DNA from 4 places in the Shimia sp. MMG029 genome. Region 1 is predicted to be linked to each of the others. Evidence: riboswitches for the same ligand, from Rfam matches in the RefSeq annotation. Region 1 holds a riboswitch; each other region holds the start of a gene.
What was found. A riboswitch is a leader RNA that binds a small molecule or an ion and turns the genes downstream of it on or off. The one in region 1 is predicted to bind cobalamin.
Positions count from the first base shown of each region.

Region 1 (4,367 bases):
GTGCTGCCACTGCGGCGCTGTTTGCTACGTATGCCATAATCGTTACTCGCTGGTGTGAGTGTTATCGTTCGCTTGATGAGGGGTATATGGGATCATGCTGCGGACGCACAATGGCTTCCTTCGCAAACCAGTTATGCATCTATGGAATATCGTACGTTACGTAACGGCACGGTGCACAATAATTGGGCAAGATGCCGTAAACCTTGAAGAAATGTTAAGGAATCCTTAGGTGAGACACGGAAGAGTGTCCGCATTTTGCACTTGCAGCATAGGAGTTGAGCATGCCCGTCACCAAAGAAGATGTGCAGGGGGTGTTGTCCAAGATCGCCTTACCTGATGGGGGCGATTTGATTTCGCGGGATTTCTTGCGCGCGTTGACAATTGATGGCGATACGGTGCGCTTTGTTCTTGAGGCGCCCAATGCAGATATAGCACGGCTGATGGAGCCGTTGCGCAAGGCGGCGGAAGCGTCCGTTGCGCAGTTGCCAGGTGTGGCAAATGTACAGGTTGCATTGACAGCCCATGACAATGCCCCTGCCCCCAAGAAAGCCGCACCCAGTCTGAAGATTGGCGGCCATCCCAAACCACAGGCTGGGCCAATGAAAGTGGCCGGTGTCCAGCGCATTTTAGCAGTGGGATCTGGCAAAGGCGGTGTGGGGAAATCAACTGTATCCTCCAACCTTGCTGTCGCGCTGGCCAAGCAAGGACGCAAGGTGGGTTTGCTGGATGCAGATATATATGGCCCCAGCCAACCGCGCATGATGGGGGTCAACAAACGCCCGGCAAGCCCGGATGGGAAAACCATTATTCCGCTGCAATCTCATGGTGTTACGATCATGTCGCTCGGCTTTATGCTGGAGGAAGACAAACCGGTTGTCTGGCGTGGGCCGATGCTTATGGGGGCGTTGCAACAAATGCTGACACAGGTTCAATGGGGCGAACTTGATGTTTTGATTGTGGACCTGCCGCCCGGTACAGGTGATGTGCAGCTGACCCTGTGTCAGAAAACAGAGCTGACCGGCGCGATTGTGGTGAGCACACCGCAAGATGTGGCCCTGCTAGATGCACGCAAGGCGCTTGGCATGTTTGATCAGCTGAAGACACCTGTCTTGGGACTCATTGAAAACATGAGTCTTTTCCACTGTCCGAACTGTGGGCATGAGTCCCATATCTTTGGGCATGGGGGCGTGGCCGCAGAGGCAGACAAGCTGGGCGTTCCGCTGCTCGGTGCCCTGCCGATTGATCTGGACACGCGCCTTGCCGGAGATGGCGGAACGCCAATTGCCGCCGGAAGCAGCGATATGGCGCAGGCTTATGCACAGATCGCGCAGGGTTTGATCAAAGGCGGGATGGCCTAGGCCATCCCCTGCCCCTCGACGATCCTCGCGACAGCTTTTTGCAGGTGCGTTAACGTTTCAACGCAAGTTTAAAGCCTGAAAAAACAGTGTCGGTATTGCGTCGGTATCACGACTGTATTGCGGAGGTGCAATTTCGCACCCCCGCAAAAAGCTGCACAGTAAACGCAACGCACGCAGCAACGCCAAATCCTGCATGTGATTCTGCCTTAATACTGCGTCGCAGCGCGATCTGCGAGAAAATCGCTCAGTTCGACATAAAGCGTTTTGCGCTCATCCTCTGTCAGAAAGCTGCCAATCTCGACGGTGCGCCCATTGCCGGAGAGCGTGACGTAGTGCGGCACCGGCCCGCCATGAACGTGCATCTGCGTGCGCGCCCAATAAATATTGCAAGACCATTCTGAGGCCGTGCCGCTGGCGGGTTTGTGTGAAAGATGAAGCGTGTCTGCGGCTAAGGACAACGCCTCAAACACATTGCCGTCCTTGTAGGACTTGCGCAGGCCATACCATAGGCCCCAAACCATCAGCAGAATGAAGGGCAAAATGCCCCAGAACAAGACTGTGCCAATCAAGCCGTAGAGCGGTATGGTGCCTGCAGTGAACGCAAACAGCACAATGGCTGCAAAGCCACGATGTGGCAGTGAGCGGTGCGGCCACAATGTGAGCACCGGTTCATTGGCCTCTGAAGCATCTGCCCAACGGTGTGGCATCTGGAAACGTCCCTGGCATAAATCAGATCCCGCGGCGCCCCACTGTGGGGAACGCTGGCTCTACATTGAAAGAATGGGCGGTGCCGTATCAAGAGCCATGATTGACGCAGCACTGCACTTCGCTGTGACAATTCGGGCCATTTTGCTTGTGACCAATCAAACGGTGGAGCAGTCAAAGGGGTGCGATCTTTCGTAATTGTGTGCAGGTTCGTCGCAATCTGGCATTGACCGGATCTCATTGTATCTGGCAAGAACGCCGCATGTTCGGTTCCGGGATACCCCGGAAGCAAAAGGGAATGCAGTGCGGCCTGTATTTTGGGCCAAGTCTGCAACTGCCCCCGCAACTGTAAGCGGCGAGCACGGCTGATTGCGCCACTGGGCAACCGGGAAGGCCAGTTCGTGTTTGGACCCGCGAGTCAGGAGACCTGCCGGACTGGTCGCCTTGTATGAGGCGGCCGTCATCGGCGACGGGGTGCGCGCTGGGTCCGCTTGTGTGTTTCGCAACCGGTTCTGCGCGCCCTGAAGTCATACAAAGAAATGCGCCGGGGTAGGCGCGACGTGATAGGGACCAAATTTATGAAAAAACTGCTGCTGGCGGCCACAGCCGCCCTGACCATCCCAGCGATGGCGCAGGCACATTTTCTTTTGGAATATACAGAAGACACAATGATTGAGCGTCCGGGCGATGTGCCTGTGAAGCTGATCTTCTGGCACCCCCATGAGGCCGGTCATGTGATGACCCTGGAGAAGCCGGAAGAGTTCTTTGTGATTCACAACGGTGAAAAAACCGATCTGATGGGCACTCTGGAAGAGACCACCTTTGACGGCCCAGACAACAGCGCGAAGGCGTTCAACGGCACTGTGCCTGTGAAGCGCTCTGGCGACTATGTGGTCGTGACCGTGCCTGCGCCTTATTATGAAGAGTCCGAAGACATCTACATTCAGCAGATCACCAAGACCTATCTGAACCGCAACGAGCTGCCGACTGATTGGGATCAGCCGCAGGGTCTGGCGACAGAAATTCTGCCGCTGAACAAGCCTTACAACATTGTTGCGGGCTCCACCTTCACCGGTCGTGTTCTGAGCGAAGGCCAGCCTGTGGCCGGTGCAGAGATTGAAATCGAGTACATGGCAGCAGAGCCAGAGATGGAAGGCACCGGCGCGAAAGCGGCCACCGTGTCCCCTCTTCCAGGTGGCGCGATTGTCGCGATCTCTGATGACAACGGCTATTTCTCCTTTGGTGTGCCAAAAGCGGGCTACTGGGGTTTTGCTGCGCTGGGATCCGGCCCTGCGACAGAACATGAAGGCAAAGAGCTGAGCCAAGACGCGGTGATCTGGATCCGCGCCTGGGATCTGGAGTAAGCCTTTTATGCACATTGTTGACGGAGCCCTTTCCAACCCTGTGGTGATCGGCGGCGCGGTGGCTGCCGTGGGTGGCATCGCTATGGGATTGAAATCCCTGGATCTGGATCGCATCCCCACAGCTGGGGTGCTTTCGGCGAGCTTTTTTGTCGCTTCGCTGATCCATGTGCCGATTGGCCCGTCCTCTGTGCATTTGATACTGAATGGTCTGGCCGGGCTTTTGCTCGGCTGGGCCGCCTTCCCGGCCCTGTTTGTCGGGCTGTTGTTGCAGGCGGTGTTCTTTGGTTTTGGCGGGTTGACGGTGCTGGGCATCAACACCGTGAATATTGCCCTGCCTGCGGTTCTGGCGTGGATGCTGTTTGGCGGCTTGATTGGCCGTGGCGCACCCGTGCAAGGCGCGATTTGGGGGGCTGTTGGTGGCGCGTTTGCAATTGCCACAACCACCGCTTTGGTCGCCGTATCACTGGCGTTGTCAGGCGATGAATTCATACCAGCGGCAAAACTGGTGTTTTTTGCCCATATCCCGGTGATATGCATTGAGGCGCTGCTGACCGGGTTTGCCGTATTGCTGGCACGTCGGGTGAAGCCCGAACTCTTTTTGAAGGACCGGACCGCATGAAACAGTTGATCCTGATCTGTGCGTTGACGCTTGGCACTGTGCTGGCGCCCCTGCCCGCTGCGGCGCATAAGGTGATTGCAGGTGTGTTTGCGTCCGGCGACGCCATTGAAGGTGAGCTGGGATTTTCCAACGGGGATATGGCGGTGGCGCAAGAGGTGGTTGTCACCGGGCCAGACGGTGCCGAGCTGGGCCGCACCGTGACCGATGAAGACGGGTTTTTCCTCTTCACCCCCACCAGCGCTGTGGCGCATACATTTTATGCGGATATGGGCGCGGGCCACATCGCCGAAGTGACCATGCCCGCCAAAGAGGTGGCAGAGA
Region 1 is NZ_JAQJIM010000008.1:194,993-199,359, reverse strand. Features, by position in the region: gene PJL69_RS17460 (DUF1127 domain-containing protein) at 1-37, opposite strand, end outside; gene PJL69_RS17455 (Mrp/NBP35 family ATP-binding protein) at 282-1,358, shown strand; gene PJL69_RS17450 (DUF2244 domain-containing protein) at 1,565-2,065, opposite strand; cobalamin riboswitch at 2,314-2,512, shown strand; gene PJL69_RS17445 (DUF4198 domain-containing protein) at 2,642-3,427, shown strand; gene cbiM (cobalt transporter CbiM) at 3,435-4,046, shown strand; gene PJL69_RS17435 (cobalt ABC transporter permease) at 4,043-4,367, shown strand, end outside.

Region 2 (4,367 bases), on a different contig from region 1:
CATACCGAAAGAAGAGGTTTTGAAACGCACCGAGATTTCTGCAGAGGAGACCCAAAGGGTGCGCGTATTTAAGGCCAAGTTGACCACATTTGCCGAAGTGACCAAGCAGCTTGGTATTTTTCCTGAGCAGTTGAAAGCGCTGCAGAACCTGGGCGTTCTCACCACGCTCAAGCTGTTGTCATCACGACGCTATCTCTTTCGTGAGGAAGTGAACGGGCTACTGGCTGATGTCGCGACCTTGCCAGCGCCTCTTCCAGGCAAGTCTACCGCGCCCATGAGAGAGTTCTGTCGCGTCAGAGGCATTCCTTTAGCGCGGGTGATCTCCATGTGGAAACAGGGCGAACTGAACGGGGCTCTCTGCGCCGGAATGGGAGACGGTTTGCATGCTATCGAAATTGACTGGGATGCGGTGTGCGGCAGCAAAGCTGTTGACCTGGCGCGCGACCTGACGTTACCCGAAGCCGCGCGCCACCTTCAGATCAATGTGGGCTCCATTCGTTCGCTAAGAGACAACGGCTATTTGCGCGAGATTTTGCATCAAAACCCCGACACCAATCGTGCAAAAACTTATATTGCTTGGTCGAGCATTCAGCAGTTCCAAGCAAGATATGTTACGCTTGGGCAGATGGCGCTACGCCAGAAGGTGGCAGCGATACATTTGGCGCGACGGCTGGATCGTGAGGATGTGCCGCCAGTCAATTGTGGTGAGAGGCTGGTCCGCGTTTACGACAAGCGCTTGGTGAATTGGGAGTGAGTTGGCATGAGCGACAAGGAAGATATCGAAGAAGAAGGCCTACCGGAACCCGGTCAGACAGCTGAACCGAGCGATGCATCAGACACTGGCTATGAGGAGCTGTTAGCCAAAATGCGGGGGCTCCAAGAGAAGGTTCAGTTGATGGGCCCAATAGATGCAGGTTTTGACATGAAACGCTTTTCTGATGAGCTATCTGATGAGGTAGAAAAATAGCTAGGCTGGAATTTGGGGCCAACGTTTTGGAACTTGAGGACGCAAATGCCGAAGACAGATTGCCCACAGCAGCAGCTTTTTCCGGCTGTCCTACACTGCGAGGGCGGGGTTTGGGGGTACTTTGTCCCTGAGTATTGTGGGGAGGTGCTGGCAGCAGCGAAGCAGCGCTGCGTGGTGCCCGAGAGCTATTAGAGTTGGGCGTGGCGCCGCTGATTGCGCGCGGAGAAGTTGTTTATTCCCCAGAGCAGCCAGACCAACTTTGCTTGGATGGCGGGCAGATCGTCTGGTTGCCTCTGGATACGACAAACCCGGCCGGCAAAGAGTTCTTTAAGAAACAGTCCGTGAAGCGCGTTTGATCTCGCGGAACTCACCGCAAGAGAACATTAAACTGTGACATCGCACCTGAACTACTTTGTCGATTGCGCTAAAGGCCAAAAGACTGCCCGACTGAACTTAACGCCTGCAGTTCAGAGCTAAGAGCCGGCGCCTAACGACACTTAGCTGGTCCACTATCCAAAGCGCAATCGCATTCTCAAATTCGTAATTGACACCTTGGTCTTTCTCTGGCTAGCTCCGACCCGTTCTGGTCCGGTGGAGTTTCCATCCGGTTAAAAGGGAATGAGGTGCGGCGTCGGCCAAATCCTCAACTGCCCCCGCAACTGTAAGCGGTGAGCAACCTCGGCATATGCCACTGTCTCCGGCGGAGATGGGAAGGCCCGAGGGCGCGATGACCCGCAAGTCAGGAGACCTGCCAGAATGTTCACCTGGTCCGGACGCGGGGCGCGTCGAGGGCAGCGGACCTTCCGTAGTGGTGGCACTTGCTTCACCGTCTGCGGAGAGATTTCTCCAAAGGCAATTTGATAAAAAATGGGCCCCTATTTTGCGGGCCGAAATGCGGGAGTCGTTTGCCGATTTCCGTGGAGATGGGACATGAAAAAACACATCTTAAGCGGCTCCAGCGCATTGGCGCTGGTTTTTGCGCAAACAGCTCTGGCGCAGGAATATACCGATCTTGGCGAAATTATTGTCAGCGGCGGTCTGACAGGGATCGAAGCGGAAAACTTTACGCGATCCTACAGCGTCGTCACCGCTGATGAGATCAGAGAACGCGGCATAATGCGGGTTCAAGATGCGCTCCGGGCACTCCCAGGGGTGTCTGTGGCGTCTACAGGCAGCACCATCACTGGGGTTTTCATTCGCGGCGGTGAAAGCAACCACGTCAAAGTTCTGGTCGATGGCGTGGAGATCAACAGCGCGCTGCAAGGATCTTTCAACTTCAGCAGCATGCCAGTCGCCAACATCGAAAAAATCGAAGTCCTGCGCGGCCCTCAGTCTGCAATTTATGGCACCTCGGCAATGTCGGGCGTGATAGCCATCACCACCAAGCGAGCCAGCAAGCAGGGCCTCTCCTATGGCGGCAGTCTGGAGGCAGCAAAGGACGATCAGTACAACGCCAACCTCTATGTGCGCCAAGGCTTTGATACAGGGCAGCTGTCTTTCTCGCTGGAGCAAAATCGCGAAGATTATAACTACGCCGCGCCAGGTATGCCGAATGCCGACAACGAGGTGCGCAACATCAACCTGTCCGGTGATACCTACTTGGGCGATGGTGGGGTGCGGATTGGCTTTACATTCCGCGATCTAGATCAGGACTATACCTATTACTCGACCGCAGTGTCGCAAACGCCTGACGGATACCTTGCGCTGCCACTCAAGGAAACGCACATTGAGCAGCAATCCGGGGCAATCTGGCTGGAAGCCGAAACGCGCGATGATTTGTGGCTCCATCGTTTCGAACTCTCGGGAATGGATCAGGAGTCAGTGTCAGACCCCAATACCGCGACACCATCAAAATACGCGTCTGACCGCCAGAGTTTCAAATACACCTCCACCTTCTCGCTGGATGGACAGGCGGCACGGAGTTCCAATCAAAAGCTGAATGTGCGACTGGAAGCACAGACAGAGAGCATGGACATTTCGTCGCCGTGGTCTGAAGGCACGCAAGAGCGCAACACGCGCGCGATCGCAATTGATTATCAGGGTATTTTTTCCAATGGCGTCGATGTGCAGGCGGGCATTCGCTACGATGACATCGATGTTTTTGAAAATCCGTTCTCTTGGAACCTGTCTGCGGCCTACCGCATCCCCGGCACCGATCTGCGTTTGCGCGGGTCCTTGGGGCAGGCGACGGTCAACCCCACCATGTATGAGCAGTTTGGCTATTCTCCGGGCCAGTTCGTCGGCAATCCCGACCTCAAGCCCGAAGAAAGTCTCAGCTTTGAACTGGGCGCAGATTGGACGTTTGCAGATGGTCGCGGCATGTTGGGCGTTACCATCTATCGCAATGAAATTGACGACATGATTTCTTCTGCAGGTATGACAGCCGTCAACCTGACAGGCACCAGCGTGCGTCAAGGGCTCGAGGTAACCGGCGACTGGACTGTCAACGACTGGCTCGATCTGAAAGCGAGCTATTCTTATGGCGATGGCGAAGACCCAACAGGGGCCCCTTTGGTGCGCCGCCCAGAGCATGAATTTGCCCTTCAGGCGCGCACGTCCTTCCTGAATGATCGCGCCGTTGCCACGGCGGAATTGCGCTACGTTAACGGCAGTTATGACACCGAGTGGTTTCGCCCATGGCCAAACAACCCGACAACAAAACTGCCCTCTTTCACAGTTGTAAACCTTGCCGGGCAGTATGAGCTTACGGAGAACTTGATGCTCACGGGTCGTATCATCAATCTCTTTGATGAAGAATATTCAGAGGCCTGGGGCTACTATGGTCAGGAACGCACCGCATATCTTGGTATAAGTGCATCTTTCTAAAATGCGTTTGACGCATCTCATATCAATGTTGGCGGTGCTGCTTTTGGGTGGGGCCGCTCAGGCGCAGGAGGCGGCTGAGCCGCTTTCTGTGCCACCTTCATCTGAGTTTCCCGCGCATCCACAGCGTGTCGTCTCAATGAACCTCTGTACAGATCAGCTCGCAATGATGATTGCAGCGCCTAGGCAATTGTTGTCGGTGTCCTATCTCGCTTTGGACAGCCGCAGCTCCGCCATGGTGGAAGAGGCTCGCGCTTATGAGATCAATCACGGGCGTGCCGAGGAGATTTACCTGCTGGAGCCTGATCTCGTGATTGCCGGTGCATATACCACCCGCGCAACCGTCGATATGCTGCGTCGGCTTGACGTTCCAGTAGCCGTTATACAACCCGCCCGAGCGCTGGACGATGTCGTGGCTCGTATTCTCAAAATGGGGATGCTCCTTGGTCAGGATGACAGTGCCGAAGCCATGGCAGCGCAATTTATTGGTGATCTGGCCGCACTCATTGAGGCCAACGACGAAGGGCCACGTGCTGCGCTGTATTCTGCCAACGGGTGGACATCCGGAGATAAATCG
Region 2 is NZ_JAQJIM010000019.1:5,047-9,413, reverse strand. Features, by position in the region: partial or broken gene PJL69_RS20075 (hypothetical protein) at 1-754, shown strand, start outside; gene PJL69_RS20070 (hypothetical protein) at 761-967, shown strand; cobalamin riboswitch at 1,535-1,736, shown strand; gene PJL69_RS20065 (TonB-dependent receptor plug domain-containing protein) at 1,898-3,793, shown strand; gene PJL69_RS20060 (ABC transporter substrate-binding protein) at 3,795-4,367, shown strand, end outside.
Region 2: another riboswitch for cobalamin. It lies ahead of PJL69_RS20065 (TonB-dependent receptor plug domain-containing protein); the one in region 1 lies ahead of PJL69_RS17445 (DUF4198 domain-containing protein).

Region 3 (4,367 bases), on a different contig from region 1:
ATACTCCCGCGCCTTCACCGTGGTCAGCCGCTTTCCCTGCACCACCACCTGTGAGCCCACATCGGTTTCCGGCTTCAAAAGCACTGGGTTCATGTCCACAGTCAGCGCCTTGCCGCAGGCCAGCGCCTGCAACGCTTGCGCCCGGCCGATCTCGCCGCCATCAGAGGTCACAGCCGCGTTGTTGGACATGTTCTGCGGCTTAAACGGTGCCACAGACAGACCCCGACGCGTCGCCGCCCGGCACAACCCCGCCACAAGCATCGACTTGCCAACGTTGGAGCCTGTGCCCTGAATCATAATCGCTTTGCCCATGGCTCAGCCCTGTTTTGGGAGGAAGGCCTCCACCGCCGCAGAGGCGATGACAAGCACGTTTCCGTCATCGGGATTTGTCACATTCATACCCCCAAAGACCGCTTTCACCTCCGCGCGCCCGCGTGGCAAACGCGCAACCAATGCGTCACAATCCACTTGCTCCGGGTCTTGGACGCCGACTGTCACCTGCACACGCATCTCTTTGGGATCTTTGCCTAAAGCGGCAAACATCGGGATCGAAGAATGGCGAATCGCATCCTCGATCGCACGGGCCGCAGCCTTGGTGTAATCCTGCCCGTATTGGTCGTTGCCCATGCCCATTTCGATGATGAAACGCTGCTCGCTCATGCCGCGACCTCCACATCCAAAGCCACCGAAATCGCCACATTGGACATCACCGTAGGGTTGCCCCCATCATTGCGCGGCACGTCCAGCCCGCCTTTGACCGGCACAACTGTGACCTGCCCATAAGGGAAGATCGCCGCAATCACCGCGGTGTCAATCTGCTCCGGTTGCTGCACCGCCACCTCAACGGTGATGATCATCTCTGATTTGTCCTTGCCGAACAACTCCGCCAGATTGATCGAATTGTGCCACAGCGCGTCTTTCACAGCCCGGCTCGCCGCCTCGGTGTAGTCCTGACGGCGCAGCGAAGAGCCCATGCCAAATTCGGTGAGAAGGCGTTTGATCGCCATCAGAACTCCACCCCCGCCTGCGCTTTGATGCCATCGCGGAACGGATGTTTCAGCAGGGTCATCTCCGTCACCAGATCGGCGGCCTCAATCAGCTCCGGCTTGGCATTGCGTCCAGTCAAAAGAACGTGAGTCATGTCCGGCTTTTCGCTCAGCAGAAAATCGACCACCTCGTCGATATCCAGATAGTCGTTGCGCAGCGCGATGTTGATTTCATCCAGCATCACAAAGCGATTTGCCGGATCACGGATCAGCTCTTTAGCAAGCTCCCAGCCCGCCTGCGCTTTGGCAATGTCACGCTCACGATCCTGCGTCTCCCAGGTAAACCCTTCCCCTGAAACGTGAAATTTCACCTCATCTTTGAAGTGCGTGCGCAGAAAATCTCTCTCTCCCGTCGCCCAGGTCCCCTTGATAAACTGCACCACGGCGACGGGCATGCCATGCGAAATACAGCGCATGATCATACCAAACCCAGACGAGCTCTTGCCCTTGCCCGGCCCGGTGTGGACCATGATGAGGCCCTTTTCCTCGGTCTTGGTGGCCATCATACGGTCCCGCGCTGCCTTGATTTTCGCCATCTTGGCCTTGTGGCGTTCGTTCTGATCCGTGTTTTCAGACATTCGTGCCTCTCCGTTCCCGCTTGACTTGGCCGCAATCATTGCCCATTCGAGGTGTCGTTGGTTCCTGCTCCCTCGGGGCAGGTGAAAAGGGAATGTGAAACGGGTCCGACGTCAAGGCCCAAAGCGCAGCCGCCCCCGCGACCGTGACCGGAGAGGTCCGCCACAGCCACTGGAGCGATCCGGGAAGGCAGGAGGGCCACCAGAGCGCAAGCTCTGAAATCTGCAAGCCGGGAGACCTGCCAGCGGAGAAGACATAAACCGGACGGGGTGTTTCGGTGTTGGGCTCTCTTTATGATGTCCCGTGTGCCCCCGTCCCTGCGAAGGGACCAAAACTGATGGCTGATGCATCCGCTCCAGTCGACCTGCTTGTCTGCACCACCTGCCGTGCAGGTCAGCCCACCGACATTGAAGGGCCACGCCCCGGCACCCAGCTGTTTGAAGCCCTCAGGGCGTCAGATTTGCCGGACAACGTGACTGTGAAAGGCGTGGCATGCTTTTCCAACTGCGACTCTGGCTGCTCGGTCACCATTCGTGGTGGCGATGAACGCTGGACCTACGTCTATGGCAATTTCACTGGCGCAGACGACGCGGAGCTGGTTGCCGAGGGCGTGACCAAATACGCCGAAACCGTCGATGGGCTGGTGCCTTGGCGTGAACGCTCGACCCACTTCCGCAAAAACTGCATTGCACGCATTCCCCCACTGGAGATCCCTGAATGAGCACTCTTGAAAAACTTCCCGTCACCGTCATCACCGGCTTTCTGGGATCCGGCAAAACAACGCTGGTGCGCAACCTCATGACAAAGCCGCAGGGCAAACGCCTCGCAGTAATCGTGAATGAATTTGGCGATGTTGGCGTGGATGGCGAGATCCTGAAATCCTGCGCAATTCCGGACTGCCCAGCGGAAAACATCATGGAGCTGGCGAATGGCTGCATCTGCTGCACCGTGGCCGATGATTTCATCCCCACGATCGAAGCCCTGATGAACCTTGAGACCCGCCCAGAGCACATCCTGATTGAAACCTCTGGCCTGGCCTTGCCAAAACCGCTGCTGAAGGCGTTTGACTGGCCCGATATCCGCTCCAAGATCACTGTGGACGGCGTGATCGCTCTGGCTGATGCGGAGGCTGTCGCCGATGGCCGCTTTGCAACTGATGTGGCTGCTGTGGATGCGCAGCGCGAAGCGGATGAAGGTCTGGATCACGAAACCCCTCTGTCTGAGGTGTTTCTCGATCAAATCAACTGCGCCGACATCGTGCTTTTGACAAAACCTGACCTCGCAGGCCCCGAGGGCGTTGCCAAGGCCAAAGAGATCGTCCTGTCAAAAGCACCCCGCGCCCTGCCGGTGGTTGAAGTGGCTGAAGGCGATGTAGACCCGCGTGTGATCCTTGGTCTGGAAGCCGCCGCAGAAGACGATCTGGAGGCCCGCCCTTCCCATCACGAAGATCATCATCACGCGCATGATCACGACGATCACCATCATGACGACGACCATCACCATGATCACCACCACGACCACAATCACGATGCTTTCAACAGCATTGTCGTGGATGTGCCTGAACAATCCGATCCTGCGGCTTTTGCTGCCAAGATTGAAAAAATGGCCAAAGATCTCAACATTCTGCGCGTCAAAGGCTACGCCGCGGTTGAAGGCAAACCGATGCGCCTTTTGGTGCAGGCGGTGGGCGCACGCGTGCGGCATCAGTTTGATCGCCCATGGAAGGCCGAAGAAGGCCGTCAGGGCCGGATGGTCGTGATTGCTGAACATCATGACGTAAATGTGGATGCGATCCACGCAGCTCTGGTAGACTAAACTGCCATGCATGTAGTCTTTCGCGAAAGCCATGGCCTTGATGAGGCCGAAACCCCGATGGATCTGGGCCAGTCCCCGGCCGATCTGGTGGTGCTGTCTTTTTCTGACAGCGACCTTGGGGCTTTCGCGGCAGGCTGGCACCGCAGCAATGGCGATCTGCCAACGCTGCGCCTTGCCAATCTGACAGCGTTGAAACACCCGCTGTCAGTCGACACCTATATTGACCAAACGCTGTCTGGCGCCAAAGCCATCCTTATCCGTCTGATTGGCGGCATTTCTTACTGGCAATACGGCATTCAACAGGTGCAGGCCCTTGCAGCGGAAAAGGACATCGCCCTAGCGGTGCTGCCCGCAGATGGCCGCCCTGACACACGATTGGATGAGGTGTCCACCCTCCCGGTGTCCACTCTGCACCGCCTGACGCATCTTTGCGACACCGGCGGCGCCATTGCCGCACAGGCCGCTTTGGCACAACTCGCCCTGTCTGCAGGGCTTTATGCCAAGCCGGTCATGGGCTCCAAAGCCCTGCCGGATCACGGCGGCTGGACGCCTGAGACGGGCCTATCTGATCCTCTTGCTGCGCGCGATCCTGCAAAACCACTGATTGCCCTGACCTTTTATCGTGCTTACGTCAGTTCCGCCGACACCGCGCCAATTGAGGCCATGTTTGAGGAGTTTCGCGCACGAGGTTTTGATGTGGTGGGCCTGTTTGCCCCTTCCCTCAAAGTGCCCGCATCGGCCGCATGGCTAGCCGAAACCCTGCGCACCCTTGCACCTGCCGCCATTGTGAATGCCACGTCGTTCTCCGGCAAAGGGGCCGATGGCACCTCGCCTTTGGACGCCACCGAAGCACCCGTTTTTCAGGTGGCGCTGGCCACCTCCCGCAAAAAAGCCTGGGCAGAGGCAGAACGTGGCCTCGCGCCTTCTGAC
Region 3 is NZ_JAQJIM010000001.1:1,299,137-1,303,503, forward strand. Features, by position in the region: gene PJL69_RS06205 (cobyric acid synthase) at 1-312, opposite strand, end outside; gene PJL69_RS06210 (Lin0512 family protein) at 316-660, opposite strand; gene PJL69_RS06215 (Lin0512 family protein) at 657-1,007, opposite strand; gene cobO (cob(I)yrinic acid a,c-diamide adenosyltransferase) at 1,007-1,624, opposite strand; cobalamin riboswitch at 1,666-1,882, shown strand; gene PJL69_RS06225 (DUF1636 domain-containing protein) at 1,960-2,343, shown strand; gene cobW (cobalamin biosynthesis protein CobW) at 2,340-3,437, shown strand; gene cobN (cobaltochelatase subunit CobN) at 3,444-4,367, shown strand, end outside.
Region 3: another riboswitch for cobalamin. It lies ahead of PJL69_RS06225 (DUF1636 domain-containing protein); the one in region 1 lies ahead of PJL69_RS17445 (DUF4198 domain-containing protein).

Region 4 (4,367 bases), on a different contig from region 1:
CATCCACGAGTGCGGTGGCTTTGTCTTCCACAGCGAAGATTTTGCCGAGATTCAGCAGGTCATTGTACATGTCATCCATGCTGACTTTGGGTTTGTCGCCAATGTGGATGCAGCTTTCGGTCAGCTCGTACACATCGATGCCAAACGGCGCGAGCGTTTCTGGGGTGACTTCGCCGCCAACCTTCATGCCGTAGTTCCAGCCCGCAAAGAAGAAGTCCGCGTCAGCGCCAACCAGAACTTCTTTGGAGGGGTATTTCGCAGACAGCTCAGGTAGCTCTTCCACGCCGGCGCGCATCTCTGCGTCCAGTGTTTTCCAGCCGGAAATACCTGTGTAGCCGACCATACGATCCGCAAGGCCAAGAACCAGCATCATTTCGGTGAGGTTCACGTCGTTGGAAATGGCCGCTTTTGGCGGGGTGTCAAATGTCACGGTGCGGTCGCAGCTTTGCACGGTGGTTTCTGCCGCAGCGGATTGTGCTGCCAAGATCAGCCCGAGGGCGAGGGAGCTCTTTTTCATTGTTGGTCCTTGATGAAGATTGAGGTGTTAAAGTTGGAAAGTGAGATGGTTTTTCTGGCTCACGCTGAGCTGTTCGCGCTGGGCGCGCACTTGAAAGGTGTCGGACACCAGCCTGTCTTTGAGAACTTCCATAGGCGCGCCAAATCCCTTCGGTGCGCCATTCTTTAAGATCAGAATGCGATCACAGACATCAGCTGCCAGATTGAGATCATGCAGCGATGTGACAATCGTCAGATCCAGATCGCGGATCAGTTGCAACACTTCCAGCTGATGGCGGATGTCGAGGTGGTTGGTCGGCTCATCCAACACCAGCAGTTGCGGCTCTTGCGCCAATGCGCGCGCCACCATCACCCGCTGGCGTTCGCCACCGGAAAGTGTGGAGAGGCTGCGGTGTGACAGATCTTGCAGCTGCAGCCGCTTGAGCGCCGCCTCTATCACTTCCGCATCGTGTTGTCCGGGAGTGGAGAGGCCCAGGCGATGTGGCACCCGCCCAAGCGCAACAACTTCGCGCACAGTGAGCGCAAAGTCAGAAGGTTGTTCTTGCAAGACCGCGGCGACCTTTTTGGCCAGCGCGCGTGGCGCCATTTTGCGCAGCGACTCGCCATCCAGCAGAATGTCGCCGGACAGAGGGCGGTTATAGCCATATATCAGACGCAAAAGCGTGGTTTTGCCGGCGCCATTTGGCCCAACAAGGCCCATCACCTCACCCTTGTTCAGGCTAAAGCTGGTCGCCTCAAGCAGCAGGGGGTCGCGCTTGCGCGGCGCCCAGGTGACATCGCGCACGTCCAACGTTGGGGAGGTCATGAAACGCGCTCCAATGTGTCTTCAATGGCCATGATCGCGCAGGGTATGCGTGTCAGGGTAGAGTCGTCGCGCAATTTTATGGGATGGCCGGTGGACACGCACCAATCGCCTTGCTGAGCTGCATAGTCTTTTGCAAAATCCATGAGGCTGTCTATATCTTCCTCTGGCGTGATGTCACCAAACAGGAAAGAGGCTGTACGTGTAGCGTGATAGCCAACAGTGCAGGGGCGGTCACAACCGTCAAGGCAGGCCGTGCCTGCAATTTCGAAGTCATCGGCGATGCTGTCACCCGCAGCGGAGATCGCTGCGCGCAGTTTCGCAATCAATGCATAGCCGGAGTTGCAGGTTTCGCCCGTGTGCCGGCACGATGTGCAAATCGTCATTCGATGAGATACAGTTCCGTTCATTTCGCCCTCCGCGAAAACGCGGGGCGAGAACAAAACCAGTCATGTCAGCGGCGTAAGCCGATTGAGCCATCTTGGCCTCCTTCCGAGACACCCCGCCCGGTTTGAGTTTCAGTTAAGATGGCAGGTCTCCTGACTTGCGGTGACTGGCTCCCTCCACCTTCCCGAGCGCTGGCCCAGTGGCTATCGGAGGTTGCACACCGCTTACAGTTGCGGGGGCAGTTACGGAATTGGCAATTGTGTGCCGCACCGTATTCCCTTTTCATCCAGCCGGTCACAGGCTGGAAACCATCAAAGTTATCAATGTAAAACTCTAAGGATTCTGTCAATCGGCAAACGTGTCGGAATCTACCTGCTCTGTGCCCATTGTCGTTGAACAGACCCGCCTTTTGCCATCGCTCGGAATGCGCACTGCTGTGAGGCAGGTGGTGCTCAAAAAACAGTCGTTTGACTGTCGACATCTACGAATGCGGGTTTGTGTAGCAAAAAAGCAGTGTCAATTTACACAGCCTTAAATCGTGTATGTGTACTCAGCTTACATCTTATAAATGCAGACGAGTAGGTGCTCCCAATGAAACTGCGTATTGTGATGTTGTTCGTCATCGGACCGATTTTTGCGCTCGCCGGGTTTTTGATGTACGGCGATGTAACCAGTCAGCGTGCGGTTGTAGAAAGTGCTCACGATACCACAATGCGTGCGCAAGAGGGCGCCGTTGTCGGCCATGTGATACACGAACTGCAAAAAGAACGCGGCTACTCTGCCGGTTACATCGCGTCTCAAGGCAAGAATTTCCCAGCGGAGCTGAAAGAGCAGCGTGAACACTCCAGTGCCGCGATCGAGAGCTTTCAGCAGCAGATTGATTTGCTGGCCATGCAACGGCCAGAGCTGCTTTCGGAGATTTCTACGCGTCTTAGCAAGTTGGAATCGATGCGCGATCAGGTGGATGGGCTGGAGCTTCGCGTTCCAGAAATGGCCTCATTTTATACGCAAACAATCAATCAGTTGATTGATTTTTCACGCCCGTCTGGCATGCGCGACACGCACAGTCAGGTTCAGGCCCTGCTGAGCGCTCGTGTGTTGATTGGATCAGCGAAAGAGAGTGCAGGCCTGGAGCGCGCCATGGGCGCAACCGGGCTTGGGGGCGGCTTCTCAACCATTGTGCATGACCGGTTTATTGAACTTGGCGGCGCTCAGGGGGCGCTTTTGCTCGAAGCTTCCGGCGCCTTAGACGACGCAGGTTGGCTGGCCGCCTTGCGCGAAACCGCCGAATTCAAAGCGGTCCAGAAAGCGCGTGAAACAGTGCGATCAGGATATGAGTTGCAAGACTATGATGGGCTAACCGCGCCCAATTGGTTCAAAATATCAACAGCTTGGATCAATATTCTGCGAGAGGAAGAATTGCGGTTTGTAGAGCAGATTGCAAATCTGACGCTGGAAATCGAAGCGGCGGCAGATGCCAGATTCAATCGCATGATGTGGTTGGGAATGAGCGTCATGCTCTTGGTTCTGTCCTTTGCTATTTTCTCCTTTGAGCGCATGGTGGCACGTATCAAATACCTGATCGCTGTCATCAATGAGTTCACAAGCGGCAACTTTGATGTGTTCGTCGAAGGTATTGAAGGCCGCGATGAATTGAGCAAAATGTCAAAAGCCGTCTATCATTTTAAGCAAGATACCCTGCAAATGCGACGCGATGCTGAGGCTCTTAAGGCGGAGCAAGAGCGGCGCAAAAAGGAACAGGACTTTGTGGTTGGCGAAATCCGCCTTGGTCTCGGGGAGATGGCAGAAGGCAATCTTACCCACCACTTTGAAACGCCTTTCCCTGAGGAGTACGAGGGGTTGAGGGCGGATTTCAACGCAACGGTTGGCAAGCTAAACGAAACACTTGTGCATGTTGTTGATGTGGCTTCCAGCATTCGATCAGGCACGGTCAAATTTAGCCAGTCCTCAGATGACCTGTCGCGCCGCACCGAAGATCAGGCTGGTACGCTGGAACAGACAGCGGCTGCGCTTGAAGGCATCACCTCCAGCGTTCAATCGGCTGCCTCTGGCGCAAAAGATGTGCAAGAAAGCACGCTCTCTGCGAAAAATGACGCGACAGAGAGCGGCGCGATCGTGAAAGAAGCCGTTAATGCGATGGCGAAGATCTCAGAGTCGTCCAAGCAAATCGCCCAGATAATCAGCGTGATTGACGATATTGCGTTTCAAACCAATTTGCTTGCACTGAATGCGGGTGTTGAGGCCGCAAGGGCCGGCGCCGCAGGCAGCGGTTTTGCGGTGGTTGCGTCAGAAGTACGTGCACTGGCACAAAAATCTTCCGGTGCAGCGCGAGAAATTCAGGATCTGATTGGGGAAAGCACAGCCAGTGTCAGCAACGGTGTCGGGCTGGTGAATGAAACCGGAGAAGCGCTTGGTGTGATTGTAAACCGTGTGAGCCACGTTTCCGCACTGGTGTCTAACTTGGCGGATGGGACCGTAAGCCAGGCGGCCACTCTGGGGGAAATCAACACGGGTGTGTCTCAGCTCGAAGAAGCAACCCAACGCAATGCGGTCATGGCGCAGGACGTCAGCGCAACCTGCGCAACGCTGAAAGAAGAAGCCAATGAACTAGAAAGACTGGTGTCTCAATTCAAGCTGAGCT
Region 4 is NZ_JAQJIM010000007.1:122,471-126,837, forward strand. Features, by position in the region: gene PJL69_RS15970 (ABC transporter substrate-binding protein) at 1-517, opposite strand, end outside; gene PJL69_RS15975 (ABC transporter ATP-binding protein) at 545-1,321, opposite strand; gene PJL69_RS15980 (DUF1636 domain-containing protein) at 1,318-1,728, opposite strand; cobalamin riboswitch at 1,831-2,033, opposite strand; gene PJL69_RS15985 (methyl-accepting chemotaxis protein) at 2,297-4,367, shown strand, end outside.
Region 4: another riboswitch for cobalamin. It lies ahead of PJL69_RS15980 (DUF1636 domain-containing protein); the one in region 1 lies ahead of PJL69_RS17445 (DUF4198 domain-containing protein).